3 regions of the Ewingella sp. S1.OA.A_B6 genome follow, and region 3 is predicted to be linked to each of the others. Evidence: predicted binding sites of a transcription regulator. Region 3 holds the regulator's gene; each other region holds the start of a gene.
What was found. Region 3 encodes CRP, which controls carbon source genes, mostly activating them, when cyclic AMP is high. Its sites were predicted from a motif close to ATGTGANNNNNNTCACAT; they were not measured.
Positions count from the first base shown of each region.

Region 1: a site for CRP is predicted at 5,773-5,790, ahead of rhaB (rhamnulokinase). Genes of this name have one in related genera too.
Region 2: a site for CRP is predicted at 5,567-5,584, ahead of ACMV8I_RS17170 (PTS mannitol transporter subunit IICBA). Genes of this name have one in related genera too.

Region 1 covers NZ_JBLJFK010000004.1:218,742-228,782, reverse strand. Annotated here, with positions in the region: gene ACMV8I_RS12165 (GGDEF domain-containing protein) at 111-1,190, shown strand; partial or broken gene rhaT (L-rhamnose/proton symporter RhaT) at 1,703-2,737, shown strand; gene ACMV8I_RS12155 (hypothetical protein) at 2,939-3,553, shown strand; gene rhaR (HTH-type transcriptional activator RhaR) at 3,802-4,671, opposite strand; gene rhaS (HTH-type transcriptional activator RhaS) at 4,722-5,549, opposite strand; gene rhaB (rhamnulokinase) at 5,898-7,382, shown strand; gene ACMV8I_RS12135 (L-rhamnose isomerase) at 7,379-8,641, shown strand; gene rhaD (rhamnulose-1-phosphate aldolase) at 8,706-9,530, shown strand; gene fucO (lactaldehyde reductase) at 9,548-10,041, shown strand, end outside.
Region 2 covers NZ_JBLJFK010000011.1:43,793-53,833, forward strand. Annotated here, with positions in the region: gene ACMV8I_RS17150 (aminotransferase-like domain-containing protein) at 1-612, opposite strand, end outside; gene ACMV8I_RS17155 (LysE family translocator) at 764-1,372, shown strand; gene ACMV8I_RS17160 (MltR family transcriptional regulator) at 1,376-1,924, opposite strand; gene ACMV8I_RS17165 (mannitol-1-phosphate 5-dehydrogenase) at 2,071-3,219, opposite strand; gene ACMV8I_RS17170 (PTS mannitol transporter subunit IICBA) at 3,480-5,393, opposite strand; gene ACMV8I_RS17175 (DsbA family protein) at 5,929-6,720, opposite strand; gene ACMV8I_RS17180 (DUF3053 domain-containing protein) at 6,912-7,634, opposite strand; gene glyS (glycine--tRNA ligase subunit beta) at 8,429-10,041, opposite strand, start outside.
Region 3 covers NZ_JBLJFK010000009.1:10,959-20,999, reverse strand. Annotated here, with positions in the region: gene ACMV8I_RS15770 (aldose 1-epimerase family protein) at 1-1,033, shown strand, start outside; gene ACMV8I_RS15765 (YhfG family protein) at 1,164-1,334, shown strand; gene ACMV8I_RS15760 (putative adenosine monophosphate-protein transferase Fic) at 1,324-1,926, shown strand; gene ACMV8I_RS15755 (aminodeoxychorismate synthase component II) at 1,984-2,559, shown strand; gene argD (bifunctional acetylornithine/succinyldiaminopimelate transaminase) at 2,726-3,943, shown strand; gene crp (cAMP-activated global transcriptional regulator CRP) at 4,006-4,638, opposite strand; gene ACMV8I_RS15740 (OsmC family protein) at 5,000-5,407, shown strand; gene ACMV8I_RS15735 (phosphoribulokinase) at 5,448-6,317, opposite strand; gene ACMV8I_RS15730 (YheU family protein) at 6,463-6,711, opposite strand; gene ACMV8I_RS15725 (hydrolase) at 6,725-7,699, opposite strand; gene ACMV8I_RS15720 (LysE family translocator) at 7,798-8,400, shown strand; gene ACMV8I_RS15715 (ABC transporter ATP-binding protein) at 8,459-10,041, opposite strand, start outside.

The DNA of each region.
Region 1 (10,041 bases), on a different contig from region 3:
CTACCACTTATTTTCTTCTCGGAATAAATAAGACAGGACTGAACTCAGGTTCATAATGCTTACTTATCCGGAAGATTCAGAAGATCAAAGGCTACCAGAGTGAATTTTTAATGATATTTCATTCCTATGATGAGTTGCTTAAAAGCAAACACCAACTTTCAACATTATTATTTTTTTTCTTAAACAGTGCTTCCGCACTCTTTATCATGTTGAATCCGGCGTTAAAAACATTAAAATCCACATTACCTCTGACGATGATCGGCGTGTTCTGCGTGTCAGGATTGATCTTTACTTATTTCAACAAAAAAAATAACCCATCACATTTGAATACCTGTTCAGTCACTGTGGGGATCTTATGGGCATGGCATATTTCCCTGCGCTTTGAACAAATTGGGCAGATGGATAATAATTTCCTGCTGGTCAGCTTACTCAGCGTATTTTTTATCAGTGCCATCGCTTTATCGGATAATTTTCTGAGTTTTTGCCTTCATGCAGCACCATCTTCTGTTACGGTCATTTTTTTAGACGATTTTAATCATACTGGTAGGATCTTTTTCACTATTGCGCTGCCACTGGTTGGGCTTTCTTTGCAACATTTTATGCGCAAGCGCAGCGATGCTTTTACGCGCCGGTTGGTGGGCAATTTATACAGTGAAAGAGAAAAATTTAGCGATCTGAGCATGCTTGACCCACTCACTGGCCTTTACAACCGGCGCGGGTTACAGAACAAACTGGATACGTTGTTAAGCCAGCAGGGTGCCAATCATTACGTAATGTTGCTGGATATCGACCACTTCAAGGCCTATAACGACAATTATGGTCACAGCATGGGCGATCAGGCTCTTGTCCAGGTCTCTGCCGCCATACGCGATGCAGTCCGCTCACGTGATGTCGTGGTGCGTTATGGCGGCGAGGAGTTTCTGGTGCTGATCTCTGACGTCACTCAGGAGTGCGCCATCCGCATGGCCGGGCGTATTCAAAGTCAGGTTCTTGACCTGAATATTCCCCATCATTTCAATGCACAGGTTTCGACAAAGGTAACGGTTAGCGCAGGGTTATCTGCATTAGTGAATGAGGACTTCGCCACAGCGCTATGTGCTGCTGACCAATCCCTTTATCTGGCAAAAAACAGCGGACGTAATAAAATTTCCTATGCATGGGATCAGCCTGCGGTAAAGCCTGATCACTAAATTTCGCTGTAAATGAAAAGAGAGATTACAATCATTAATGCTGGTTCATGTATAAGCCACAGGGTTATCACATACGTCCAAAGATTATATTATTTCATTTGAGGTATTACACACTCCCACTGCATAATCATGCAGGGAAACTCTTATTCCTCCGCTACAATGTTATGAATTCGACACAGCATTGAGCCTGAAATGTTACCAATAGCGCTGTTTTATTCCTGACTTCAATCCATTCGAAATATATTCCCGGCTTTGATACTGATCCTTTCCTATTTCCTATTTCCTATTTCATATTCTGTGAAGTGTCTCACCGTCATCTTCTGATCCATGCCAGATGCCTATTTGCGATGGCAGTCAGTGGAAGGTTACGTCCCATCCCTCTTCCTACACTACGCTCCATGACCGTTCTGCGTGCTGTTCCCTACACGACTCACCCTCAACGGACCATCTATAACCTAATTAAAAACAATCACTTATATATTAAGTGCTCCACTCAGATAAAGGTTAATTGCATGAGCAGCTCTATCATTCTTGGCATTATTTGGCATTTAGTGGGGGCAGCCAGTGCAGCCTGCTTCTACGCTCCACTGAAGAAAGTCAGAAAATGATCGTGGGAAACCATGTGGTCAATCGCGGGTTTATTCTCGTGGATCATCCTGCCCTGGACCGTGAGTTACATCCTGCTGCCTGACTTTTGGGCTTACTACGGCTCTTTTAGTCTCGCAACGTTGTTGCCCATCTTCTTTTTTGGTGCCATGTGGGGCATCGGAAATATCAACTACGGCCTGACCATGCGTTATCTGGGCATGTCCCTCGGGATTGGCATTGCCATTGGTATCACACTGATTATCGGTACGCTGATGACCCCCGTTCTGCAAGGAAAAGCGGCTTTATTGATAGGCACTCCGGGGGGAAGAATGACACTCCTGGGAGTTCTGGTAGCTGTTATCGGCGTTGCCGTGGTCAGCTATGCGGGTTATCTGAAAGAGAAATCCCTCGGGATCAAGGCCGAAGAGTTTAATCTGAAAAAAGGGCTGTTTCTCGCCGTCATGTGCGGGATTTTCTCCGCAGGCATGTCCTTTGCCATGAGTGCCGCAACCCCGATGCATGCCGCCGCCGCCGCCTTAGGGATTGACCCGCTGTATGTCGCCTTACCAAGCTATGTCGTGATCATGGGCGGGGGCGCCATCGTTAACCTAGGCTTCTGCTTTATTCGCCTCGCCTCTCGTCGCGATATCTCCGTCAAGGCAGACTTCAGCGTGGCGAAACCTTTGTTGATCACCAATGCCCTGTTCGCCATTTTGGGTGGGATAATGTGGTATCTGCAATTCTTCTTCTACGCCTGGGGCCACGCCAGTATTCCGCCAGAATATGACTATATGAGCTGGATGTTGCACATGAGTTTCTACGTGCTCTGCGGCGGTATCGTTGGTCTGCTGCTCAAAGAGTGGTTGGGCGTGGGCAAAAAACCGGTGGCCATTCTAGTACTGGGCGGTCTCATCATCATTCTGGCGGCCAATATCGTCGGCATGGGTATGGCAGCATAACCTCGATTCTCATGCCCTGAGGGGCAACGAAGGGGCAATAATATGGCACCGCTGAAGATTGCCCTGTTGGGCATTGGGCTCGACACTTACTGGCCACAATTTGATGGTTTATAAGCGCGTTTAAAAGGCTACCAGCATGACATCGCCGAACGCCTGCAAAATGACGGACATAACGTAACTGACGGAGGCCTGGTTGATAACTTGCAAAAAGCCGATGCCTTGGTCAGCCGTTTTCATCAGGCAGAATGCGACGTTATCTGCCTCTATATTAGTACTTACGCGCTCAGCGCCACGATTCTATCGCGGGTGAAAAAACTCGGATTACCCGTGATCATTCTGGCACTGCAACCGGAAACCGGGTTGCCCTATCAGAAAATCCGCGACATGCAGGATCGCGGTACCCGCACCGGCGAATGGCTGGCGCACTGTCAGCTATGCAGTGCGCCAGAATTAGTCAACGTCTTCAACCGCGCCGGTATCCGCTATCAGTTGCTGGTCGGTGCGCTTAACGGCGATCCTCTGGTTTGTTCACAGTTGAACGAGTGGTTGCTCGCCGCCAGGCTCAAAAAAGCACTGGCCTGCTGCCAGATTGGCGTGCTCGGGCACTATTACGACGGCATGGTAGATGTTTACTCCAACATGACCAACCTGTCGGCCCGGCTTGGTGTGCGCTTTAAACCGCTGGAGATGTGCCAGTTAGTGGCATTACGCCAGCAGGTCACTTCTGCTCAACGGCAAGAAAATGGCAGGAAGTACAAAACACGCTTGATGTCGATGATAGCTGTGAAGTCGAAGAACTTGAGCGCGCCACCCTGACCGACTGCGCGCTGGATGCCTTAGCACATGTTCACCAGTTGGGTGCTTTGGCCTATTTATTAGATATTGGCAATACCAACAGCCGCTACCGTTTCCCGCTTAATGTGCGGGAGTTCTCCGTAAAATGGTCCTGTGGCGGCCCGGCGCATCATTGCGCTATTGGGCTTGGGCATCAGGGAAAAATCATTGAAAATCTGGCCTGGCTGCTGGGCGTTGAAGCCCGCCGTATCGCCTGACCAAACAGGCGTTCAGTACAGCGTTGGAACGGGCAGGTTTCTGTGCAGATCACCGGCGAACCGCTGCCGGTAATCTCGCGGCGAGACACCACAGGCACGGTTGAATACCACCGAGAAATAGTTACTGTCATCAAACCCGCATTTAGCCGCCACCTCGCCAATGGTTTGATGACCATAGCGCAGCAAACTCATGGCGCGACACAGCCGTAGTTGCCGCAGATAGTGCGACACGCTCATTCCGGTGTGTTGCTTAAACAGCGTGCGTAAACCCCGGGAACTGACGCCATGCTGCGCGCAAAAACTGTCGAGATTAAAAGAGTCGCTGATGTTGCCCCGCAATGCCATCAGCAGTAAATCCAGCTGATGGGCATCCGGCAGCACTCCGCTGTTTGGCGGATGGCGATAACGCAGCAGTAACAACGCTAACTGCATCAACAGGGTTTCGCTCAACTGCACCGACAGAGATTCAGATTTCATACACTCTGTCGCCAGTTCATCTACTTTTTCCCTCAGTACTGTCATCCCGAGAGAACTCAACCGCCAGTAACGCTGCTCCTGACTTACAAATTCTTCAGGTAACAACTGTGCCCACTCAGCCGATAAACCAAACCGATCGCGGCAATAGAGGATGTTATCCAGCGCCAGTTCATTGACTGACTCATAGCTGTGGCGATCGGTGGCATTGATATAAAAAAGATCCCCGCAGGTAATGGGGTAGGGGACACCATTCCAGATGTGCAGACCGTTTCCGCGCCACACTATGACCAGTTCGTCAAAATCGTGGTCGTGGCTGGGGAAGTTCGCCTGCGGGTGACGTTCAGCCACCATGACAGAATTTTTATTGGTCAGGAAAAAATCATTCTTCATTAACTTCAGCGACATAGTGGCTATCCCAAACCCGGTCAGACCAAAGAATATAAAAGGTGTCGCAGCTAACGCAGTTGGTTGCGCATTAACTTCGGCGACACCGAGAATTCACGACGAAACTGCGTCGAGAAGTGATTGCTGTCGCTGAAACCGCAGGCGTAGGCGATGTCAGTGATGCTTTGATCGCTGTGATGCAAACGGCGGCGGGCTTCAAGTAGCCGCAACCTGTTTAGATAGCGCTGCGGTGTCATTCCGGTATGCTGCTTGACTTGACGATGCAAGGTGCGCAGCGCCAGAGAAAAACGATCGGCCGCCTCCAGCCAGTTCACCTCTTCACTGTAATGCTCCTGCAACCATTGCAGAAGTTGATTAACTTTATTTTCCGATCCATCCCGCATTTGTGGCTGAAAACAGTCCTGATAAAGCAAAATAAGCAGATGTAGAAACTGGCTTTCGGTGGCAGCAATCTGCTCAGCACCGACCCCCGCTGACTGGCGTTCCAGCACGGTGATACATTGCAGCACCTGCTGTAGAATACTTGGGCTAAGTTGCCAATGGGCCTGCTGCTGATAATGATGCTCTTGTGGCAAAAAACGGCCCACATCATGCAGAAAACGAAAAGCCTGCGGCGAACGGAACAGCACATTGGTCAGGCGCAGGTTATCTACATTTTCAAACAGATGGTTGTCGTTGGCGCGAACAAAACAGACCGTGCCGGTAGTCAGTGTGTAAGGGGCATCGTTAAAGATGTGCACACCGCATCCACTTTCCACCAGCATGATTTCATGGAAGTCATGGTAGTGCTCAGGGAATGCCGATTGTGGAGTGCGCCGTTCAACCGTCACGGTCAACTCAGGCGCTGCAAAATAATCATCACCGATCAGTAACGTCATTCACCACCTCCAGTTCAGAAACAGGATAAGTATACTCAGTGAAATGACCTTATCCTGCTCGGCAGCCAATAACCTTAAAACGGCGGCGCTGAAAGCACGATCAGTTGTCATTTTTCAAAGATTTTATGCCTGTTGAACGGAACTGCGGTAAAGATCACATCTCCCTTCTTATGTCTCTCATCCTGTTGCATTCAAAGCCTGAATATCCCGCTTTTGGCTTGTTTTGTGATCCGCCTCGCATCTACCTTTTTAATGCTGCCAGCCCGCCAAACTCCGTGGCATTCATCGGAAGGTGGCAGTAAAAAATCTCCCTTACACTGCGGTCATATCTGATAAGGAATGGCCACGATGACACTCCACCACATTGCCGCAATTGACCTTGGCGCCTCGAGTGGCCGCGTGATGCTCGCGACATTCAATACCGAACATGTAGGGACACTCCCAACCTTCGAGCTTAAAGAGGTTCACCGTTTTCCTAACTGTTTGAAAACTGTGAATGGGCACGACACCTGGGATCTGGACGCACTGGAACACCATATTCTGACCGGACTGAAACGGCTGGATGCATCGGGGATCCATATCGACAGCATCGGTGTAGACACCTGGGGCGTGGATTTTGTCCTGCTCGATAAACAGGGGAAGCGCGTCGGCCTGCCCGTCGCCTATCGTGATAAACGCACCGACGGCGTGATGGCCAGCACCGTCAACACGCTTGGCCGCGAGGCGATTTACCGTACCACCGGCATTCAGTTCCTCTCTTTCAATACGCTCTACCAGTTAAAAGCCTTTACCAGCCAGCAGCCGGAACTCACCGATCAGGTCGAGCATCTCCTGCTGATGCCAGACTATATTCATTACCGCTTAACGGGCGCACTGAACTGGGAACACACCAACGCCAGCACCACGCAGATGGTCAATTTGAGTACCGGCGACTGGGATGACACCCTGCTCAGGCACATTGGCGTACCGCGCCGCTGGTTGGGGAAACCGTCGCAGCCGGGCAAAAGACTGGGCAACTGGACCACGCCGCGCGGCCATCAGGTGCCGGTGCTCAGCGTCGCCACCCACGATACCGCCAGCGCCGTCGTCGCCGCGCCGATGACCGGCCAATACTCTGCCTATCTCAGCTCAGGTACCTGGTCGCTGATGGGCATCGAAAGTCCGAAAGCCTTCACGCACGCCAGCGCTTTGCAGGCCAATTTCACTAATGAAGGCGGGATCAACGGCAGCGTGCGGGTGTTGAAAAACATCATGGGACTGTGGCTGCTGCAACGCATGTGCGGCGAACTGAACGTCAAAGATTTACCCGCGCTGATCGCTGCCGCCGCCGGCCTGCCGCCGTTTATCAGCCTGATTAATCCCAACGAAGCGCGCTTTATCAATCCACCATCGATGGTGGATGCAATACGTGACGCTTGCCGTGAACACGCTGAACCGGTACCGCAAAGTCCGGCCGAGCTGGCGCGCTGTATCTTCGACAGTCTGGCGATGCTTTACCGCCAGACTGCGTTGCAGCTGGCTGAACTTCAGGGTGCCCCGCTGGATGAAATTCATATCGTCGGCGGCGGCAGTCAGAACGCCTTTCTTAACCAACTCTGCGCTGACACCTGCCAAACATCGGTCACCGCTGGGCCGGTCGAAGCTTCAACCCTCGGCAATATCGGCTGCCAGCTAATGGCCCTGAATCTGGTCGAGAACGTCACGCTTTACCGGCAGATCCTTGCCACCAATTTCAAGCAGCGGCGCTATTTGCCGCAACCCCAACCCGAACTTGCTATCCACTGGCGCCGTTTTCAGGCGCTGAGCCACGCCAATGAGGAGCTCACAGTATGACGTCATCTACTTCTATCGAAAGCGCATGGACACTCGCCAAAGAACGCTTTTCCCAGCTCGGTATTGATGCCGAAGCCGCCATGAAAAAACTCGACACGCTGCCGGTCTCCATTCACTGCTGGCAGGGCGATGACGTTGCGGGATTTGAGAACCCTGAGGGCGCGCTGACCGGTGGGATCCAGGCCACCGGCAACTACCCCGGAAAAGCCAAAAATGCCCGGCAGCTGCGTGCCGACCTGGAACAGGCTATTTCGCTGATCCCTGGCCCTAACCGACTGAACTTGCACGCACTTTATCTCGAATCCGACACACCGGTGGCACGCAACGAAATTGAACCCAAGCACTTCAGCCAGTGGGTCGAATGGGCGAAGAAAAATAAACTGGGGCTGGACTTCAACCCGTCCTGCTTCTCGCATCCGATGAGTGCAGGCGGTTTTACGCTGTCGAGCGCCAATCCGGCGGTCCGCCAGTTTTGGATTGAACACTGTCAGGCCAGCCGCCGCGTTTCCGCGTCCTTCGGTAAAGCACTGAATACGCCTTCGGTAATGAATATCTGGATCCCCGACGGCATGAAAGATCTCACCGTTGACCGGTTAGCGCCGCGTCAGCGCCTGATGAGCGCCCTGGATGAGGTAATTTCAGAGAAGCTTGACGCCCGCCATCATATCGATGCGGTAGAAAGTAAGCTTTTCGGTATTGGATCTGAAAGCTACACCGTCGGATCCAATGAGTTTTATCTCGGTTACGCGGCCAGCCGCCAGACCGCGTTGTGTCTGGATGCGGGGCATTTCCATCCGACAGAGGTTATCTCCGACAAAATCTCCAGCGCTATGCTGTTTGTCCCACGCCTGCTGCTGCACGTCAGTCGCCCGGTGCGCTGGGACAGTGACCACGTGGTGCTGCTGGATGACGAAACTCAGGCGATCGCCAATGAAATTGTGCGTCACGATCTGTTCGACCGCGTACATATCGGCCTGGATTTCTTCGATGCCTCCATCAATCGCATTGCAGCGTGGGTGATTGGTACCCGCAACATGAAAAAAGCCCTGCTGCGCGCCCTGCTGGAACCGACGGACATGCTGAAAAAACTCGAAACCGGCGGTGACTACACCGCGCGTCTGGCACTGCTGGAAGAACAGAAATGCCTGCCGTGGCAGGCCGTGTGGGACATGTACTGCCTGCGCCAGGACGTACCGGTCGGCGGCCAGTGGCTGGACAACGTCCGCCATTACGAAAAAACCGAACTCGCGAAACGCTAAGCCCGTTAACGCTCTTTATTAACAGAACTGTTTTTTAACCCGTTTCTTTTATAGGTAATTCACCATGAAAACTTTACTCAACGCTTGGTTTGTACAGGGCATGATCAAAGCCACGACTGACATGTGGCTGAAGGGCTGGGACGAGCGTAATGGCGGCAACGTCAGCTTGCGCCTGCTGCCAGAGGACATCGCTCCTTATAAAGCAGATTTTTACACTGAACCACGCAACATAGCCCTGACTCAACCGGCACCGGAACTGGCGAATCAATACTTTATCGTTACCGGCTCCGGCAAGTTCTTCCGCAATGTGCAGTTGGCGCCCACCGAATCGCTGGCAATATTGCAACTCAACAACCAAGGCACGGGTTATAGCATTCTATGGGGCCTGACCGCTGGCGGACTGCCGACCTCTGAACTGGCCACGCATCTGCAGTCGCACGCCGTGCGCATCAATGTTACCCAAGGTCAGGATCGGGTGATCATGCATTGCCACGCCACCAACCTGATTGCGCTGACCTACGTGATGGAGCTGGATAACGCGAAATTCACCCGTGAAATCTGGGAGTGCAGTACTGAGTGTTTGGTGGTATTCCCTGACGGTATCGGCATTGTGCCCTGGATGGTACCGGGTACCGATGGCATCGGTGCGGCGACTTCCGATCAGATGCAGCATCACAGCCTGGTGCTATGGGCCTTCCACGGTATCTTCGGCAGCGGTCCGTCACTTGACGATGCCTTTGGCCTGATCGACACCGCCGAGAAATCGGCAGAAATACTGGTGAAAGTGATTTCGATGGGTGGCAAGAAACAGACTATCTCCACCGAAGAACTGATCGCGCTGGCCAAGCGGTTTGAGGTCACGCCTTTTGCGGCAGCACTGAAAGCCTGATTAAAAGGAATTTCACCATGAGCTTTATGTTAGCACTACCCAGAATTAGCCTGCACGGACAGGGCGCAATTGAAGATATGGTTGCCATGTTAGCGCTTAAAATCCCAGGAAAAGCGCTGATCGTGACCGACGGCCAACTGGTTGAACTCGGCCTGCTTGACGGACTGTTTTCGGCCTTGAAGAAGGCAGGTTTACCCTACGCTATGTATAGCGACGTACTGCCTAACCCGACTTCAGAAGTGGTCGACGAGGGTTTTCGCCGGTATCAGCAAAATCAGTGCAATTACCTTATTGCCTTCGGCGGCGGCAGCCCGATTGATACCGCTAAAGGCATCAAAATTCTGACTGCCAATCCGGGGCCGGTGACCGCTTATTCCGGTGTCGGCAAAGTGAAGAAAGCGGGCGCTTTTCTGGTCGCTATCAATACCACAGCCGGAACCGCTGCTGAACTGACGAGTAATGCGGTGATTATCGACAGCCAGCGTGCGGTGAAAGAAGTGATCATCGACAC
Region 2 (10,041 bases), on a different contig from region 3:
GTCGCCTGGATTGGTCGTCACCCGCAGCGCCAGTTGCAGGGCTTCCATACAGCCATGCGTCAGGGTGATGTCCCCCGCTTCAAGCATCATACCCAGCCCCAAAGAGCGGCGGGCAATCTGCTGGCGCAGCGCAAGATTTCCCGGCGGCAGTGCGTACTGGCCGATGATATGCGGCTGACGACGCAGCAACGACGCCATGATGCGGCCCAGTTTGGCACCGGGGTAGAAATCATTAGCCTGCGGGCAGGCCAGCGAAAGATTGGTATAGGCCGGATTAATTTGTGCAGCAAACACGGTATCGATGAGATCCAGAACGTCGCCAGCCGGTTCTGCGGCAGGCGCATGGGGTAGATGACGAACCTCCAGCGCCGGTAGCGCGGTACGCACATAGAAACCTGATTGTGGCCGGGCTTCGATAAGTCCGCGATCTTCCAGACGCCGGTAAGCCGCCACCACGGTATTGATGCTGACAGCATGGGTTTGGGCGCTGCGCCGCACTGACGGCAAGCGGCTGCCCGCAGGCAATGTGCCACGCCGAATGGCTTCGGCCAGATTATCGGCCAGCTGGTTATAGCGCGTATCGTTAGCAATGTCGGTGAGCGAGGTCAGCATATCGGCCATGGTGTCAGTTCCGCAAAAGTGGATAGGTACAGTTTATTTTTCATTCAACTGTAACCATGACAATAGCGTATTTTTGGTTCTGTTACCTAATCCTCTGACTGCTTACTCTGTGTGGACAGACTTTAGATACCAAGGAATAGAAATGCTGGATACCGCTTTTGTCAGTTACGTCACCGTGATGTCGATTACGCCAGGCCCGAACAATTTGCTACTGGCCGCATCGGGTGTCAATTTCGGACTGCGCCGCAGCGTGCCGATGATGCTGGGGATCACGCTCGGCTGCGTCGTGCAGTGCGCGCTGATGACCTCGATGCTGGCGATTTTACTCAGTTGGATGAACGCGGTGCGTCTGCCGATGGCGGTGGTGGGCTGCACGTATCTGTTTTGGCTGTCGTGGAAAATCTACCGTTCCGGCACACCGAAAGAAGGCGAGACACAGCAGCCGATGAATTTGGTCGGCGGTGCGCTGTTTCAGGCGATCAACCCAAAAGCGTGGCTAATGGCGACCAACGTGGCCATTCTGTTTACGCCACCGAACGGCAATATGCTGCATCACACACTGCTGATTTGCGTCGGTTTCGCGCTGATCAACCTTCCGTGCATTCTGGTGTGGGTGTTGATGGGGGACAGGTTACGTCAGGCGTTACGTGTTGAGTGGAAGCTGAAACTGTTCAATACGATCATGGGCGGCATGATGGCGCTCACCGCACTGTGGCTGCTGGTTGGCGAAGTGCGTCATGCGCTGCAGTAGGCATCAGCGCTGAACCGGTGATAAACGTGACGGCTGCTGATTACTGATGTGTGCAAGCAAACCGGTGACTGAAAGTACCATGGTGGAACGGACGATTTGCTGATAACGCTGGCGCTGCATGACGATAAGCGATTCGTCGGCTTCGCCGGGCTTGAGGAAGGTTGGCGCTGGAGGCAGCTCAGTCACGCAATGCAGCTCACCAAAAGGGCCGAGGATCTCGTCATCGGTGAAGCGGTAATCTTCACCGTCGTAATTCAGCTCTTCACGTAGAGCCATCAGCAGTTCAGCATCTTCATATTCATGACGGCTGATCACGCCGAGCGCGTAAATCAGTTTCAGACGTACGGTTAAATCGCCCAGTGGGCCACTCCCGTTCAGCAAAGGTTCAACGGCATATTTGACGGCGTAATCGTCTTTACGAAATACCTGCACCACCAGAATATCCAGTGCTTCCGCCAGCAATTCCACGGCCGTCATTAGAAAGCTGCGCACAGTTTTCCCTGCGTTCAGCTTCTCCAGTACCCGGTTTTCAAACGCCTGTGCTTTTTCCATCGAGTTACTTACTTTGAGAATCGCGTCATGGATTACGGCTTCAGGTGTGTCCATAACGCCTCTGCTATCATCCGTGAAAAGCAGGTATCGGGCAGAAATTGCTGCCTGATACCGCCTGGTTTACCTGGTATTGGCTTGGGTATTATTTAGTGCATTTTCTCGTAGATGCTGACGGCCTGAGCGACAACTTCACCGTCCTCCGGCAGACCTGACACCTGCGCCAGCGCGGCTTTTGGTCCCAGTTTCGCCAGCAGAGCTCCCCACTCTTTTGCCTGCTGATCTTCATCACTGCGGTAATGCATAGCAGCGGCGATACCGATCACCAGATTGTTGTGTGGCAGGCGATATTCCAGCGTGCCGAGCAGAGGTTTGATCAAACGATCGCCCGCACTGAGTTTGCGCAGCGGTTGGCGGCCAACGCGTTCAACATCATCATGCAGGTAAGGATTTTCAAAACGTGAGATGATTTTTTCGATATAAGCGAAGTGTTTTTCCGGGTCGAAACCGTAACGGTTGATCAGCACCTGACCACTCTCTTCCATCGCGCCGCGCACCACCAGACGGACTTTCTCGTCCAGAATCGCGTCCCGGATGGTTGCGTGACCGGCCTGCTGACCGAGATACGCGGTAATGGCATGGCCGGTGTTGAGCGTAAAGAGTTTGCGCTCAACGAAGGCCATCAGATTGTCTGTCGGTTCCATACCCGCGATTGCCGGCAACGAACCTTTAAACTGAGTCTGATCGACAATCCACTCGCTGAAGGTTTCAACGGTGACTTCCAGCGGATCGGTGGTCCCGGCAGCCGCCGGCGGCACAATGCGGTCAACCGCAGAGTCAACGAAACCGACGTGGGCTTCAACCCAGACTTTCTCATCCTCCGGCAGTGCGTTGAATACGTGCTGTTTGAACTGGCTGGTACCGCGCACCATGTTTTCACAGGCGATGATATTGAGCGGGGATTCATTACCCTGCTGATGACGCAGAACCAGACCTTTGGCGACGTTCGGTGCAATTTTTTCCAACACGGTCGGGCCAACGGCGGTGGTCACTAAATCAACGTCAGCAATCAGATTAATAGCATCCTGACCGGCACTGTTGACAGCATTAACATTTTTGACAGGCTCAACGCTCGCCTGCTCACCGACAACGTGTACATCATAACTCTGGCGACTGTTCAGTGCGTCGAGTAACACCGGGCTGACGTCAGCAAAGGTCAGCTCAACGCCGGCATCGGCCAGTAATTTACCGATGAAACCGCGGCCAATGTTACCTGCGCCAAAATGTAATGCTTTCATCATATTTCCTTCAAATCGAAGATCATTATTGAGATAAAGCTGGGGAGCCGCCCGGCTCCGAATCAACAAGCGGGTCTCGTAAGACCCGCTGAGTGACGCTCTAGTTCCCTTCATACTTGAAGCCGCAGCGGCGTTAGCAGCTCTCGTTCACCCGAATCACTGACCTATGTCAGCTCGTCGGGACTCCCTCGTTTGCCGCCTTGCTGCAACTTCAATAATTTTGGGTAATGATCAGGAGCCTTCCGGCTCCGAATCATTAATTAACCGCGAAGAATACTCAGAACTTCTTCAACGCTGGTGGTGTTCGCCAGGCGTTCAATCACACCCTCTTCGTCCAACGCCGTGGTCAATTTAGTGATCACGTTGATGTGCTCATTATTACGCGCCGCGATACCAATAACCAGACGGGCTGAGTCATCTTCATCTTCACCCCAGTGAATGCCCGCCGGATACTGGCAGAATACGATACCGGTCTTCAGTACGCGATCTTTGGCTTCAATGGTACCGTGTGGCACAGCAATAGATTCACCCAGGTAGGTAGAAGTCAGCTGTTCGCGGGCCAGCATTGCTTCAACATATTCAGGTTGTACATAACCGCCTTTTACCAGTTGCTCACCGGCAAAACGGATGGCTTGTTCTTTGCTGGTTGCCTGCAGGCCGAGGAAGATATTAGCTTCGCTCAGGCGGAACAGGTTTTCGTTTTCCTGCTCTGATACCAAGCTGTCGCTCAGCGTGGTATTCACTTTCTCTTTGTACTGGCTGGTTTTATTCACCGCAACCAGACGGGCAGTCAGGTCAGTATACAGGCCACTGTCGAGGAAGTTGGTGAGCGAGATGTGTTGCGCATGTGGCACCTGACGCATTGCACGTTCGGTCAAATCACGGTGAGTGATAACCAGATCCACGTCGTCCGGCAGGCTGTTGATGGCGCTGTTGGTGACGCTGATGATGGTCAGACCCGCATCCTGCACTTTCTTGCGCAGCACACCGGCACCCATGGCACTGGAACCCATGCCAGCATCACAGGCTACGATAATTTTACGGACAGTAGACAGGTCGCCCGCCACGCCAGCGGCAGACGTTTTTCCACCTTTAGATTCGGCTTTCATATCCTGCATGCGACGGGTTGCGTCGTCCAGATCGTCGCCTTCTTTCGCTTTGGTGGTTTTCAGCAAGAATGCAGAGACCACGAAAGAGACCGCGAACGCCGCCACGATAGCAGCAATGTTGGCGAAGTAAGCACCTTTTGGCGTCATCGCCAGTACGGCCAGGATGGACCCCGGAGAAGCCGGAGATACCAGACCCCCGTTGAGTACGGTCAGCGTGAATACGCCAGTCATACCGCCCAGAATCACAGCCAGTAAAAGGCGTGGATTCATCAGCACGTATGGGAAGTAAATTTCGTGGATACCACCGAAGAAATGAATGATTGCCGCACCGCCCGCAGACTGCTTGGCACTGCCACGACCGAAGAACATATAGGCCATCAGAACGCCCATACCCGGACCTGGGTTCGCTTCGATCAGGAAGAAGATGGACTTACCGGTTTCCGTTGCCTGCTGGATACCCAGCGGAGAGAAGATCCCGTGGTTGATGGCGTTATTGAGGAACAGGATTTTCGCCGGTTCAACAAAGATAGAGGCCAGCGGCAGCAGGTTATGAATAACCATGATGTGTACGCCAGCGGCCAGCCCTTTAGATAAGGCTTCTACCAACGGGCCGATTGCCAGGAAGGCCAGAATTGCCAACAGCATACCGATGATACCGGCTGAGAAGTTGTTAACCAGCATCTCGAAGCCGCTTTTGATTTTACCGTCAACCCAACGGTCAAAGCGTTTGATACACCAGCCGCCCAGTGGGCCACCAATCATCGCGCCGAGGAACATCGGCATATCAGTACCGACAATCACACCCATTACCGTGATTGCGCCGACTACACCACCGCGATCGCCAGCAACCAGACGACCACCGGTGAAACCGATCAGTAGTGGCAGGAGATAAGTGATCATCGGGCCGACCAGTTTCGCTAATGTTGCATTAGGGATCCAGCCGGTAGGAATGAACAACGCAGTAATGATACCCCAGGCAATGAATGCCCCGATGTTAGGCATCACCATATTACTCAGGAAACGGCCAAAGTTTTGAACTCCGACCTTAACGTTTGGTGAAAGCATAAAACGCACCCCTATTGATACGCGCTAACAATAAGAGCGCGTTATATCTGTTAATTATCGGTGACGGTTAATACGGATCTTTGTGCCACTGCTTTAAAAATCCGTCCGTCGAATTGCTGTCTGCGAGGCGGACTCTACCACGTGATTATGACACCGCGCAGCCAGAGCGCGAGATGTGAGCAAGATCACCTCCAACACCCCACCACACATCCATTTCTGGTGATGTAGATCACAAAATTGACCTAAAAACCAATCAATGCGCTCAAAAAACGCACGCAACCATAATTAAAATGTGATGAGCATCACTATTTTCTGGTAAAGCATTGTTATTAAAATGTGACGTCCGTCACAAAGTATTTCCAGCTCCACGTTGAAATTCAGCTCAAAAAACATTCAGATGTGTTTCTGGCACGCATAAGCAGGTTGACAGTGAAGTTAATTAACGAGAACTGCAGGTGATGAAGTCATAAAACGGGAGGAGCGAACAGAACAGTAATAGGCATCGTATGGGCGATGCCTTAGATAATAGCCGGAATTATTTGCCCTGCGCCTTCACAATGGCGGCCTGCAAATCTTCCGCAGAGACAGCGCCCGGCAGAACAGTCGTATTTTCTGCGCTAGCCCCAGAGGTCGGCATGACGATAAAGCCCGGCGTGCCGCTAAAGCCTAAAGTGCGCGCCAGTTGATCATTGGAAGCAAGGGCTTGATGGGTAGCTTTCAACTCGGCTGCGGTGGGGGCTGCGGCTTTGGCAGCTTTCACGGCACCGGTGATGTCTGCGTTAGTCAGTTTGCCTTCGTCATGGCCAGTGCGGTAAATACTGTTGTGGTAGTCGAAATAGGCCTGATCGCCTTTCTCTTTCCATACAGCCATACCGGTTTCAGCGGCGGTGATGGACTCTTTCCAGCGGTCACCGAAGATTGGCCATTCTTTGAAGACGAAACGCACGTTCGGATTAGCCTTTACGGTTTGCTCAACCAGCGGTGCCATGCGGCTACAGTAGAGGCACTGGTAATCGAAGAATTCGACGAACGCGACTTTGGCATCTTTCGGGCCATAGCTTGGGGTTGCCGGGTCGCTGACCAGCGCTTTGGCATTATCCAGCACCGCTGCCTGCGTTTGCTGCTGCTGTTGATCCGCCTGCTGAGCCTGCAATTTCTGGCTGACTTGTACTAAAATTTCAGGATGTGCAAGCAAGTAATCGGATGCGATTTTACCAATAGCTGCCTGCTGGGCTGGAGTGAAATCAGCGGAGGCGCTGTCAGCGGCCATAGTGATTGTCGGTGCCATAATCAGCGCAGCCAGCAAAGTCATCGTCAGACGTTTCATCAGTAAATCCTTAATTAACAGAAAGCGGGAACATATAAAGTTGCTGAAAAAATAGAGCAATTCCATCGCCTTTGCAGGCAAAAATTGTGAATTTTTATAAACCTTTGGTGCAAAATGGCGGCTTGCACCATAAAAAAGCCACGCTGATTAAAGCGCGGCTCTATTTAAATTATAAATCCGATAATTAAATACTAATGGCTAAAATCGCCCTGCGCCACTTTCTGCGCGCTGAGCAAGGTCTGCTGTTTACCCACCAGATTCGACATCATGGTGTTGTATTGCATTGCCTGTTGTTGCGTCGGGAACTGCACGCCACCGTTAGCAAAAGCCACTTGTGCACCCTGCTGTTGCAGATAATCGCCAACGGCGATGATGTCCTGTGTGAAGCTGGTCAGCGCCGGTACCAACGGAGTCAGCACGTTCGCAGGCTCGGTCACTACGCTGGAGTAAACCTGCGCGTAAACGGCTTTAAGATCGTCAGGTTGCTTGAGAGCAGCCATGGCGGTGTCAGCCTTGTTCTTAGAATCGCGAATTTGCGCACTCAGCAGATTCAATGAACCCACCGACTGTTGCAGCTCAGTACGCTGTGTCATGTAGTCTTGCGGTGTACGGATCTGCCCAATGCCGCTAACCGCAGGAACCAGACTACCTTCTACTGCCTGCTTCATCTGGCGTGAATACGACAGGATTATGCCGTAGTCATTAGCGTAATTACCAAACTTCTGTTTCTGATCTTCACTCAGTGATGGCAGGTTCTGCCCACTGCGCATTACGGTGTTTTGCAAATAGTCGATAAAGGCTTTGCGTTGCTCCGGCTCTTTATCGCCACATGCCGTGAGTTGAAACACGACCAGTAATGCCACAAGCGGCGCCAGCCAGCGCGCGAATGCCCTGCTTCTGATCCCTACAGCCATGAGTCCTGACTCCTGATTTCGATGTTCTTTTTTTACCGGCCAGTTCCCTGCCGATTTGTGCATTCCATGCGGGTTATAGGATAGAACATCTGGGGAGAGAACGCTTTTTAAAAAAGCGTGGAAAATTTTTAAATTCAAATTGAAATTAAAATTCAAGGGCAAGACCTTGGGCTGCCGCCCAAACCCGCGTTAAGGCCCGCAGTCGCTCGGGCCTTAACAATCCGAGCTTTTTTAACTGCGCGCTTCGCTGAATCGGGATGGCCATGTTTCAGATGCCAAAGCGATAGCCGCAAAAATGCCGCTGCTTAGGCAGTTCCTTCGCTGCGGGTTTCGAGCCTTAGGTCTCGAACCACTTGCTCAGCGTCATTTTCGAATGCGGTCTACTGGCTATGTAGGTCAAAAGAAAGTGTTCGGTGTAAAAATCAGTGTGCCGCGTTCAGAAACGCCGCTGAACGAGAGGTGGAAAACCGCGAGTTAGTTTGCGCGGGTTGTAACCCGAAGAGAAGGAACCGCAACGCGGCGGGGTTTCGCGGCTATAACAGAAATACCTGAAACACGGCCATTGTGACCTGCGTAGCTGCTGTTTTTAAAAAGCCCGGGATTCCAAAGGGCGGCGGCGACTGGCCGCCCTTTGGTCGGTGTGGGCCGACGCCCACGACCTTGAATTTGAATTTGAATTTGAATTTGAATTTGAATTTGAATTTGAAATTAAAAACAAAAAAGCGAGGACAGATCGCAATCTGGCCCCGCTCAATATTTTGCTTCAGCGTTAATAAAGCTGAAAAGTCCCCTGCTTACTGAAGCAGCGAAATATCCGCGACTTGCAGGAACAACGCCCTCAGCTTGGAGAGAAGTGTTAATCGGTTCACTCGAACCGCCTCATTCTCATCCATCACCATGACGGTGTCGAAGAAGCCGTCCACGGTTGCGCGCAGTGCAGCCAGTTCAACCAGCGCTTCTTTATACTGACCGGCAGCGAACAGCGGCTCCAGCTTGTCGCGCAGAACCACCAGATGGGTTGCCAGTTTCAGCTCAGCAGGTTCTTTCAGCACCGAGGCGCTAACATTCTCCAGCAGCGTATCCGTCGATTTCGCCAGAATGTTGGAAACACGTTTGTTGGCAGCAGCCAGCGTGGCAGCTTCATCCAGCGTGCGGAAATAACTGACCGCTTTCACTCGGGCGTCGAAGTCAGCCGGTTTAGTCGGACGACGCGCCAGCACCGCCTGAATAGTGTCAACCGCGTGGCCCTCTTCCTGATACCAGGCGCGGAAACGACCGAGCATGAAATCAACCACATCATCCACAACCTTGGCGTTAGTCAGCTTGTCGCCGTACAGGCGCACCGCTTCTTCGGTCAGGGTTTGCAAATCGAGTGACAGGTTTTTCTCAACGATGATGCGCAACACGCCGAGCGCAGCACGGCGCAGTGCAAACGGATCTTTATCGCCTTTCGGATGTTGGCCGATGCCGAAAATACCGGCCAGCGTGTCCATCTTATCAGCGATGGCCAGCGCACAGGCTACCGGGGAAGCCGGTAACGCGTCGCCCGCAAAGCGTGGCTGATACTGCTCGTTCAGCGCAACCGCGACTTCTTCCGCTTCGCCGTCGTGACGTGCATAGTGCATGCCCATCACGCCCTGCGTATCAGTGAACTCGAAGACCATGTTGGTCATCAGATCGCATTTTGACAGCAGACCAGCACGTTTTGCGTTCTCAACGTTGGCACCGATTTTATCGGCGATCCAGCCAGACAGCGCTTCGATACGGTCGGTTTTATCACGCAGCGTACCGAGCTGTTTCTGGAACATCACGGTAGCCAGGCGCGGCAAATGGTCTTCGAGACGCTTTTTCAAATCGGTATTGAAGAAGAACTCCGCATCGGCCAGACGCGGACGCACCACTTTCTCGTTACCGGAAATGATTTGCTGCGGATCTTTCGACTCGATGTTGGTGACGAAGATAAAGTTCGGCAGAAGTTTGCCCGCAGTGTCGTACACCGGGAAATACTTCTGGTCGCCTTTCATGGTGTAAACCAGCGCTTCGGCAGGAACGGTCAGGAATTTCTCTTCGAATTTCGCGGTCAGCACCACCGGCCACTCCACCAGCGAGGTGACTTCCTCCAGCAGACTTTCGCTCAGATCGGCGATACCACCAATCTCTTTCGCTGCTTTCTCGGCATCACGTTTGATGATGGCTTTGCGCTGCTCGTAATCAGCGATGACTTTGCCGCGCTCGAGCAAAATTTGCGGATACTGATCAGCGTTGTCGAGGGTGAATTCCGGCTCGCCCATGAAGCGGTGGCCGCGAATAGTACGGGCAGAATCGATACCGAGGATTTTCGCCGGAATCAGCTCATCGCCCAGCAGCAGCGTGACGGTGTGAACCGGACGCACAAACTGCACGTCGG
Region 3 (10,041 bases):
GCACGGCGGTAAACAGGAAGGCTCCAAAGTCCTGACTATCACCAGTAAAGGGCTGACGATTGCACTTAGTCCGACCCGCGGTATGGATTTACTTCATGTTACCGGTGATAACATCCGACTCGGCTGGGATTCTCCGGTGAATGAAGTGGTCAATCCGGCGTTTATCAATCTGGAAAGCCGCAACGGTGTGGGCTGGCTGGAAGGTTTTAACGAGATGATGGTGCGCTGTGGCTACGAATGGACCGGGCACCCCGTGGTGGCTGACGGCATGATCTATACGCTGCACGGCCGTGCGGGCAATACGCCAGCGTCGAAAGTGGTCGTGGACATTTCAGATACTGCGCCGTATGAAATCACCGTGCGCGGCCTGATTAAAGAACACACGTTCAAGAAAGCCAAACTGGAAACCTGGACCGAGCTGCGTTATGTGCCGGGCAGTCACTCCTGGACTATTCACGACACCCTGACCAACCAGTCTGATTACCCACATGACTACCAGATTATCTATCACAGCAATTTTGGCCAGCCAATCCTTGAGCAGGGCGCGCGTTTCATCGCCCCGGTGAAATCAATTTCACCTTTCAATGATTATGCCAAAAAAGGCATGAACGACTGGCAGACCTACGCCGGTCCGACCAAAAACTTTGATGAAATGGTTTTCAATATGGTGCCTTACGCCGATGCACAGGGTAAAACAGTTGCAGGTGTAGTTAACAAAGCCGGTAACAAAGGTGCGTCGATTGAGTTCAATACTCATCAGTTACCTTTGTTGACCTTGTGGAAAAACACGGACACACTGAAACAAGGATACGTCACTGGCATTGAACCTGGCACTAACTATGCCTATCCAGTGACCATCGAACGTAAGCAGGGCCGTGTGAAACAGCTGCAACCTGGGCAGAGTACAGTTTTTGAACTGACTTACTCGCTGCTGCCAGATGCTGCCGCGGTAAGTAAATTTGAGCAACGGGTTAAAACGATTCAGGGCACTCAGAAAACCGAAACCAGCGATAAGCCTATCGCCGTTGAGTGATCATCCTGAAATATGAGTTTTTTCAAGGCGCCCCGGTGGCGCCTTTTTGTTGGTTTTTTTCGTCGGCCTTTCCCTGTCTATACTTACCCTTGGAAGACCGGTGTCAAAAACCCATGCCAGAGGAGTTGAGATGAGTACTAAACCGACCCTAAAACAGAAAGAACAGTTGTTCCGTGAGCGTCAAAACCACAACTTCATGGCCAGCAGCCAGCTGGATGGATTGCAAATCGACCAGGTCAGGCTAAGTGATGAGCAAATTGCTCAACGGCTTGAAGATTTGAGGGCGCACTATGAACGATAAACTGAACGCAGGCGTCGATACGTATGTCTATCCTGGTATTGATGTGCTGAAAAATAAACTGGAAATCCACGAAGCTAACCGTCTGGCGCAGGCCGAAATGGCCTTTACCGCGCTGCGTGCGGCCACGATTACGCTGGGCCAACCTGCAATGGGTTTGCCGCATCTTTGTGCCATTCATCAGACGCTGTTTCAGGATATCTATACCTGGGCCGGTGAGCTGCGCGAAATGGACATCTACAAAGATGAAACACCTTTCTGCCACTTTGCCTATATCGAAAAAGAGGGTAATGCGCTGATGCAGGCGCTGGAGGACGAAGGCTATCTGGCGGACCTGCCGCTTGATGGACTTTGTAAGAAACTGGCTCACTATTATACCGGTATCAACCTGCTGCACCCGTTTCGTGAAGGGAATGGCCGCGCACAGCGTATCTTCTTCGAGCAACTGATTATTCATGCGGGTTATGATATTCATTGGTCAAAAGTCGGGCAGGAGAGCTGGCTGGAAGCTAATAAAGCGGCGGCGTTCGGTAACGAAAAATTGCTGAAGGATGTCTTCAAGAAAGTTGTCAGTGAAATCGACAGCGGCAACTAGCCACGAAAGTGGGTAGAATCGGCCGGGTACTTTCATCGACTGAAGACCCGGACCGCCATGCTGCTGCTGATCGACAACTACGACTCCTTTACTTATAACCTCTATCAATATTTCTGCGAGCTGGGCGCTGAGGTTTTGGTCAAACGTAACGACCAGCTCAGCCTCGCTGATATTGAACAGTGGGCTCCTTCCCATCTGGTGATCTCCCCTGGCCCTTGTACGCCGGACGACGCCGGAATATCCCTTACGGCAATCACCCATTTTGCCAACCGGTTACCTATCCTCGGTGTCTGCCTTGGGCATCAGGCCATGGCGCAGGCTTTTGGCGGGCAGGTAGTGCGGGCACGTCAGGCGGTTCATGGTAAAACCTCGCCAATTCGTCACACCGGACAGAGTGTTTTCCGTGGTCTTAACAATCCTCTGACCGTGACGCGCTACCATTCGCTGATTGTTGACATCGACAGCCTGCCGGACTGTTTCACGCTCACCGCCTGGACCGAACGCGATGGTCAGCCTGACGAGATCATGGGTATTGCCCACAATCATCTGCCGTTGCACGGTGTGCAGTTCCATCCTGAAAGCATTCTCAGCGAGCAGGGTCACCAGTTGCTGGATAATTTCCTTAAGATTTAGATAGTTAATTCGTGATAATAAATTACTTTTCAAAAAAGCTGGTTTTCGATTGCCTGCGGGTGATTTTTTATGCATATTTTATGACTATATTTTCATATTTAGTTTTGTTTTGAAGATATACTTATAATGGCAATATACTTGTAATGGATTGAAGGGGATGAAGGTAATGGCAGAAAAATCAGCGGTAAGTCGTGACGCTTTTGATCGGGTTATTTTGCCGGTTTATGCACCCGCGCAGTTTATTCCGGTGAAAGGGAAGGGGAGCCGTGTGTGGGACCAGCAGGGCAAAGAGTATGTCGATTTCGCCGGGGGTATTGCGGTGACGGCACTCGGTCATTGCCATCCTGCGCTGGTGAAAGCCTTGCATGAGCAGGGTGAAACTCTGTGGCATGTCAGTAACGTATTTACCAACGAACCCGCACTGCGATTGGCACAGAAGCTTATTGATGCCACCTTTGCCGATCGGGTGTTTTTTGCCAACTCAGGAGCAGAAGCCAACGAAGCCGCTTTCAAGCTGGCGCGCTATTATGCCTCGCACCGCCACAGCCCGTACAAAAGCAAAATCATTGCCTTCCATAATGCATTTCATGGCCGCACGTTGTTTACGGTTTCCGTGGGTGGCCAGCCTAAATATTCAGACGGCTTCGGCCCGAAACCGGCTGACATCGTGCATGTACCGTTCAACGATCTCGACGCGGTGAAAGCTGTCATTGATGATCACACCTGCGCCATTGTGGTTGAACCGGTCCAGGGCGAAGGCGGTGTTACGCCAGCCACTCAGGCATTCTTGCAAGGTTTGCGCGATTTGTGCGATGAGCATCAGGCTTTGCTGGTGTTTGACGAAGTGCAGAGCGGCATGGGACGTAGCGGTAAGCTGTTCAGCTACATGAATTACGGCGTTACCCCGGACATTCTGACCGCGGCCAAAGCGCTCGGCGGCGGTTTCCCGGTCAGCGCCATGTTGGCGACGGAAGACGTGGCCTCGGTGATGGAACCCGGCAAGCATGGCACCACCTACGGCGGAAACCCGTTAGCGTGTGCCGTCGCTGAAGCTGCGCTGGATATCATCAACACGCCAGAGGTTCTGGCTGGCATCGGCGAGCGCCGCGCGGCATTTATTCAGGCATTGGAAGCGATTAATCAGAAATACTGCGTATTCAAAGAATTCCGTGGTCAGGGGTTATTGATTGGTGCTGAGTTATCTGACGCCTATAAAAACCGCGCCAGTGAGTTCCATAAAGCCGCTGCCGACTGCGGCCTGATGATGTTGGTGGCAGGCCCTAACGTCATGCGGTTTGCGCCATCCCTGGTGATTGAGTTCGCAGACATCAGCGAGGGGATGAATCGCTTTGAGGAAGCCATTGGGAAAGTGTTGAGCGCTTGAGGTTTCCCTATTCTCCAATAAAAACGGCGCGACAGTTGCCTGTCGCGCCGTTTTTCAGGGAATCAACGGGTGCCGTAAACGACAATCGTTTTACCGTGAGCGGAGATCAAACTCTGATCTTCCAGCATCTTGAGGATACGGCCAACCGTCTCGCGTGAACAGCCGACGATTTGACCAATTTCCTGACGGGTTATTTTGATCTGCATACCATCCGGGTGGGTCATCGCATCCGGCTGTTTTGCCAGACTCAGCAAAGTTTGCGCGATACGGCCCGTCACGTCGAGGAAGGCGAGGTTACCCACTTTCTCCGAAGTCACTTGCAACCGAGTCGCCATCTGAGCAGAAAGACGCATCAGAATGTCTGGATTAACCTGAATTAACTGGCGGAATTTTTTATAAGAGATTTCAGCCACTTCGCAAGCAGATTTAGCACGAACCCATGCACTACGCTCCTGGCCTTCTTCGAAGAGTCCCAGCTCGCCGATGAAGTCACCTTGGTTCAGGTAGGAAAGTATCATCTCTTTGCCTTCTTCATCTTTAATCAGGACGGCAACCGACCCTTTCACGATGTAGTAGAGCGTTTCGGCTTTTTCACCTTGGTGAATCAGCGTACTTTTGGACGGATATTTATGTATATGACAGTGAGACAGGAACCATTCGAGAGTAGGGTCTGTTTGTGGCTTGCCGAGAACCATTAGTTATTATCCTCTGTTATTATCGCTGCCCAAAATCACAGGGCTCAGAGTTCCCTGTACGGCGTCTTAAAAATGCGCGCCCTTTTAGCATAAGAACTGTCCAGTAATGCTGCAAGCGGGAGTCGGAGTGTAACAGCGTTATAAATGTTGTTAACACCGTGGTTTCATATGAAAACCACAAACCCATCACCGCAATTTACTGAAAAGTATGTATCGGCTCTGTTTGTAGCACAGGTTTGAGCGAGTGTCTTCTGTTGTCTCGCTTCAGCATGATGGCGATCGGGTTACGTTGCTGGTTTTTTCCTAAAAGGGTAGTCTGAGAAGAATTCAGTTTAAATGAAAGCAGCGGGAGTAAGGCATTATGCAGGCACGCGTAAAGTGGGTAGAAGGGCTGACGTTTTTGGGTGAATCTGCGTCAGGTCACCAGGTTTTAATGGACGGTAACGCGGGCGATAAAGCCCCAAGCCCGATGGAGATGTTGCTGATGTCGATGGGCGGTTGCAGCGCCATCGACGTAGTGTCTATCTTGCAAAAGGGCCGCAACGATGTGCAGAACTGCGAAGTCAAACTGACGTCTGAACGCCGTGAGGAAGCACCGAGGCTGTTCACTCATATCAACCTGCACTTTATTGTCACCGGAAAAGAGTTGTCAGATAAAGTGGTTGAGCGCGCGGTGTCCTTGTCGGCTGAAAAATACTGTTCGGTATCTCTGATGCTGGGTAAAGCCGCCTCCATCACTCATAGCTTTGAAGTGGTTGAGCCGGAGTGAGTGACTAAATGCCGCAGTGCTTAGGCGTGCGGCATCTTCCTCACTTAATCTTCTTCCCTTCCATCAGGCGCTGCACCAGTGGTGCCATAATCAGCTCCATCGCCAGCCCCATTTTACCGCCCGGCACCACCAGCGTATTGATGTGCGAGATAAACGAACCTTGCAGCATCGCCAGCAGATAAGGAAAATCTATATCGTCCAGCCCGCGAAAGTGAATCACTACAAAGCTTTCATCCAGTGAAGGGATGGCCTTGGCAGCGAACGGGTTGGAGGTGTCTACCGTCGGTACGCGCTGGAAGTTGATGTGCGTGCGGGAGAACTGTGGGGTGATGTAGTTGATGTAGTCATCCATTGAACGCACCACTGAATCCATGACTGCTTCACGCGAATGGCCCCGTTCACCGGTGTCACGTACCAGTTTCTGGATCCACTCGAGGTTAACAATCGGCACCACGCCGACCAGCAAATCTACCTGAGAGGCGACATCGATTTTGTCGGTCACTACGCCGCCGTGCAGTCCTTCATAGAATAATACGTCGGTCGGTTCTTCCAGTGCCTCCCACGGCGTAAAGGTGCCCGGCACCTGATTATAAGGAACCGCTTCGTCATAAGTATGTAAGTATTTACGGGAACGGCCACTGCCATTTTCACCATACTCTTTGAAGCTTTGTTCCAGTAAACCAAAGTCATTGGCTTCCGGGCCGAAATAGCTGATGTGGCGGCCCAGATCACGAGCTTTACGGATTGCTGCGTCCATTTCCGGGCGGGTAAAGTGGTGAAAACTGTCGCCTTCCAGTTCAGCAGAGCGTAGGCCAAGCTGTTGGAATATCTTACGAAACGCCAGGCTAGTGGTGGTAGTGCCTGCACCGCTCGAACCGGTGACAGCAATCACGGGATGTTTGGCTGACATAGGGCTGATGACTCCATAGTAATGGTGACGCTACTGCGCCCAAAAGTCGTGACAAAATCGAGGCATAATTAATCTATTAACTAACATATTTATTCATTCGATTACAAATCAAACGCGGCTTGTCGCGTTGCTGTTTATCTTTGTTTCAGTTCCAGTCGTTCTGGCGTTCTTCCTCTCCCGCCCGGAATTGGCTGCGGGGCATGATGTTCAGTGTTTCGTGCAGTTCGGACCATACCAGCAGGATATCGCCACTTTTCAGCTGGCGGCGTACATCTTCCACTTTCTGCTCGAGTGAACGCTCCTGCTCGCCGTAGTCAGTACCTTCGCGCAGTACGAAAGCTTCAATCACGCTGGTTAGGATCTCAGTATCCAGTTCTTGCCAGGGAATAATCACAACTCAAATTCCTTTAATTCTTTAAATAGGGTGCTATCCAGGCCGGAATGCGCTGTTCCAGCCACATTTTCGGGTTACGCAGGTTACCGGAGACAAACCCGACATGGCCGCCGTGTTCGGTTAATTGATACTCGATGCCTGGCGGTAAATCAGCGAGAGAGGGGATGACTTCCGGGGTCATAAAGGGATCATCTTTGGCATGAATGATCAGCAGCGGAATGCGCACTTGCGCCAGCATAGGGAGTCCGCTGCAACGGCGGTAGTAATCCAGCGCATCGGCAAAACCGTGGGCCCTGGACGTGATGGCGTCGTCGAATTCACGAATGCGTCGCATCGATTTTAGTTGTTGTAGCGTGACTGGCAGCGTCCCCGGGTACTTCTCCAGTTTCCGCGAGGCATTTAGTTTAAGCTGATCCAACAGGTAGCGCTGATAAATACGCGATACACCGCGCTCCAGCCGGTCAGCGCAAGGTTCCAGCATCAGCGGTGCGGACACCACGACCGCTGCTTTGAGCGTGCAGTTTGTCCCTTCCTGCCCAAGATAGCAGGCTAACATGTTACCTCCGAGCGACACGCCGACCGCACCGGTTGGCACGGCGCCGTGAGTATCATTCAGCCAATTGAGAAAGAACCGTGCGTCTTCGGTTTCACCGGAGTGATAAATGCGTTGCATTTTGTTTGGCTCACCGCTACAACCGCGAAAATGCATCACTACACCGAGCCAACCCTGTTCGCGCCAGGCATGCAGCAGACCGTGAGCATAAGGGCTGTAGAAATTGCCCTCCAGACCATGGAATAGCACCATGCGCGGTTTATGCTCCGCCTGCGCCGGGTCTTCGCTCCAGGCTAAATCGATGAAATCTCCATCTGGGGTATCCAGCCGCTGCCAGTGCGGTTGCAGCATCATGTGCCGGCGTACCAGCCGCGGCAGCAGCGTTTGCAGATGCGGATTACTGGCTCCGCGCAGAGGGCGAAAGGATTCATGCATAAGATGAATAATTTTCTCGTCAGGGGCCTTGTGCGATCAATATCACACTGATAGCTTCAATCCTATCGCACATTCTTCGGGTCGGAGTACCCAAATAAATGGAACTTAGCTTATTTTTATCGATGCTCGGTTTTTTGTGGGTTGCTGCTATCACGCCGGGCCCGAACAATATGTTACTCACCACTTCTGGTGCTAATTTCGGTTTTCTCCGTTCTATCTGGTTGCTCGTCGGTATTATGCTCGGCATGCAAAGCATGGTGTTGCTGGTGGCATTTGGCGTAGGCAGTCTGATTACGGTCTACCCGGCGTTGCACCTATTTCTTAAAATTGCGGGTAGTTTGTACTTGTTGTGGCTCGCGTGGAAGATTGCCACCTCAGCGTATGAAAAGCTGGACGTCGGTGCTGCGCCGCCAAAACCGCTGCGCTGGTATCAGGGCTGGTTATTACAGTTTCTCAACCCCAAAGCCTGGCTGATGGGTCTTGGCGCGGTGGCCAGTTTTAGTCTGGCGGGCACGGGTTATAACCACTCCATCGCCGCCATAAGTTTGGGGGTGTTTATCGTCAATCTGATTTCCGGCATTATCTGGCTGGGATTCGGTACGGTGATTGGCCGCCTGTTGAGCAGTCGCCGTGCCTGGTATACTTTTAATGTGTCCATGGGCTTGTTAACCGCAGCCTGTGTATTACTCATTTGGCACTGATTTTTCAGATAAAAAAGGAGCCTTATGCGGCTCCTTCAGAACATCGATTTAAAAAACATCAACTCTCTACATCAAACGTTTTCGCTAACTCTTCCAGCTGTTCCTGGGCGTCGAGCCACGTCATTTCGGTGTCGTCGAGTGCGCCTCTGACCTTAATCTGCTGTTGCAGGCATTCAGTCAGTTCGGCTTTGCGGCTGATGTCGTAAAGGGCAGAGTCGGCCAGCTTTGCTTCAATGGCGGTCAGCTCTTTGGTCAGCTTCTCCATCCTGGATTCCAGCGTGGTGATCTGCTTACGCAGGGGCTGGGTTTGATTGCGAAAATCGGCCTCGCGGCGTTTCTGATCTTTACGCGACTGGGCACTGTTTATGCCGTCCTTTAACGGCGCTTCCTGCTGACTTTCCTGACGCTGAATATCCACCAGCCATTGCTGGTAATCCTCCAAATCGCCGTCGAATTGCTCCACTTTACCGCCGTGAACCAGATACAGGTCATCGGTGGTGGATCGCAGTAAGTGGCGGTCATGCGAGACGACAACCATGGCACCCTCGAAGTCGATCAGCGCTTCGGTCAGTGCCTGGCGCATATCGAGATCGAGATGGTTGGTCGGTTCATCGAGCAGCAGCAGGTTAGGGCGCTGCCAAACGATCAGCGCCAGCACCAGACGGGCTTTTTCACCGCCGGAGAAGCGTTCGGTTGGGTCGGTGACTTTGTCGCCGTGGAAGCCGAAACCGCCAAGGTAGTCACGCAGTTGCTGTTCGGTCTCTTTACTTGCCAGACGTACCAGATGCTGCAGCGGTGAGTCTTCTGCCCGCAGGAACTCGAGCTGATGCTGAGCGAAGTAACCCAGTTTGACGCCTTTCGCCAAGCCGATGTCACCCTTGAGCGGCGGCATAGTCCCCGCCAGCAATTTGATCAGCGTAGATTTACCCGCACCGTTACGGCCCAGCAAACCAATACGCGATCCTGGCACCAGATTGAGCTTGATCGAGTCGAGAATGGTGTTGTCACCATAACCGGCGCTGACTTTTTCCATTCGCAGCAGCGGGTCGGGCAAGCTTTCCGGCGAGCGGAAGCTAAATTGAAAAGGATTGTCGACGTGTGCCGGAGCAATCAATTCCATACGTTCGAGCGTTTTTATTCGGCTCTGCGCCTGTTTGGCTTTGGTTGCTTGCGCGCGAAAACGATCGATATAACTTTGCAGATGTGCCACTTTTTCTTGCTGGCTTTCAAACAGTGATTGTTGTTGCGACAGCTTGGTCGCACGCTGGCGTTCAAACGACGAATAATTTCCGGTGTACTCGTTCAGCGTCTGCTGTTCGATATGCAGGATTTTATCGATAATCGGGTCAAGGAAGTCACGGTCATGGGAGATAAGCACCAAGGTGCCGGTGTAGCTTTTCAGCCACTTCTCCAGCCAGATAACTGCATCCAAATCAAGGTGGTTGGTCGGTTCATCCAGCAGGAGTAAATCAGAGCGGCAAATCAATGCCTGAGCCAGGTTAAGGCGCATGCGCCAGCCGCCGGAGAAGGATTTTACTGGTTGCTGCAACTGGTTCTGGGTGAAGCCGAGGCCGCTAAGTAGGCTGGCAGCGCGAGCCGGAATGGTCCAGGCCTGAATGGCATCAAGCTTGCCGTGAACGA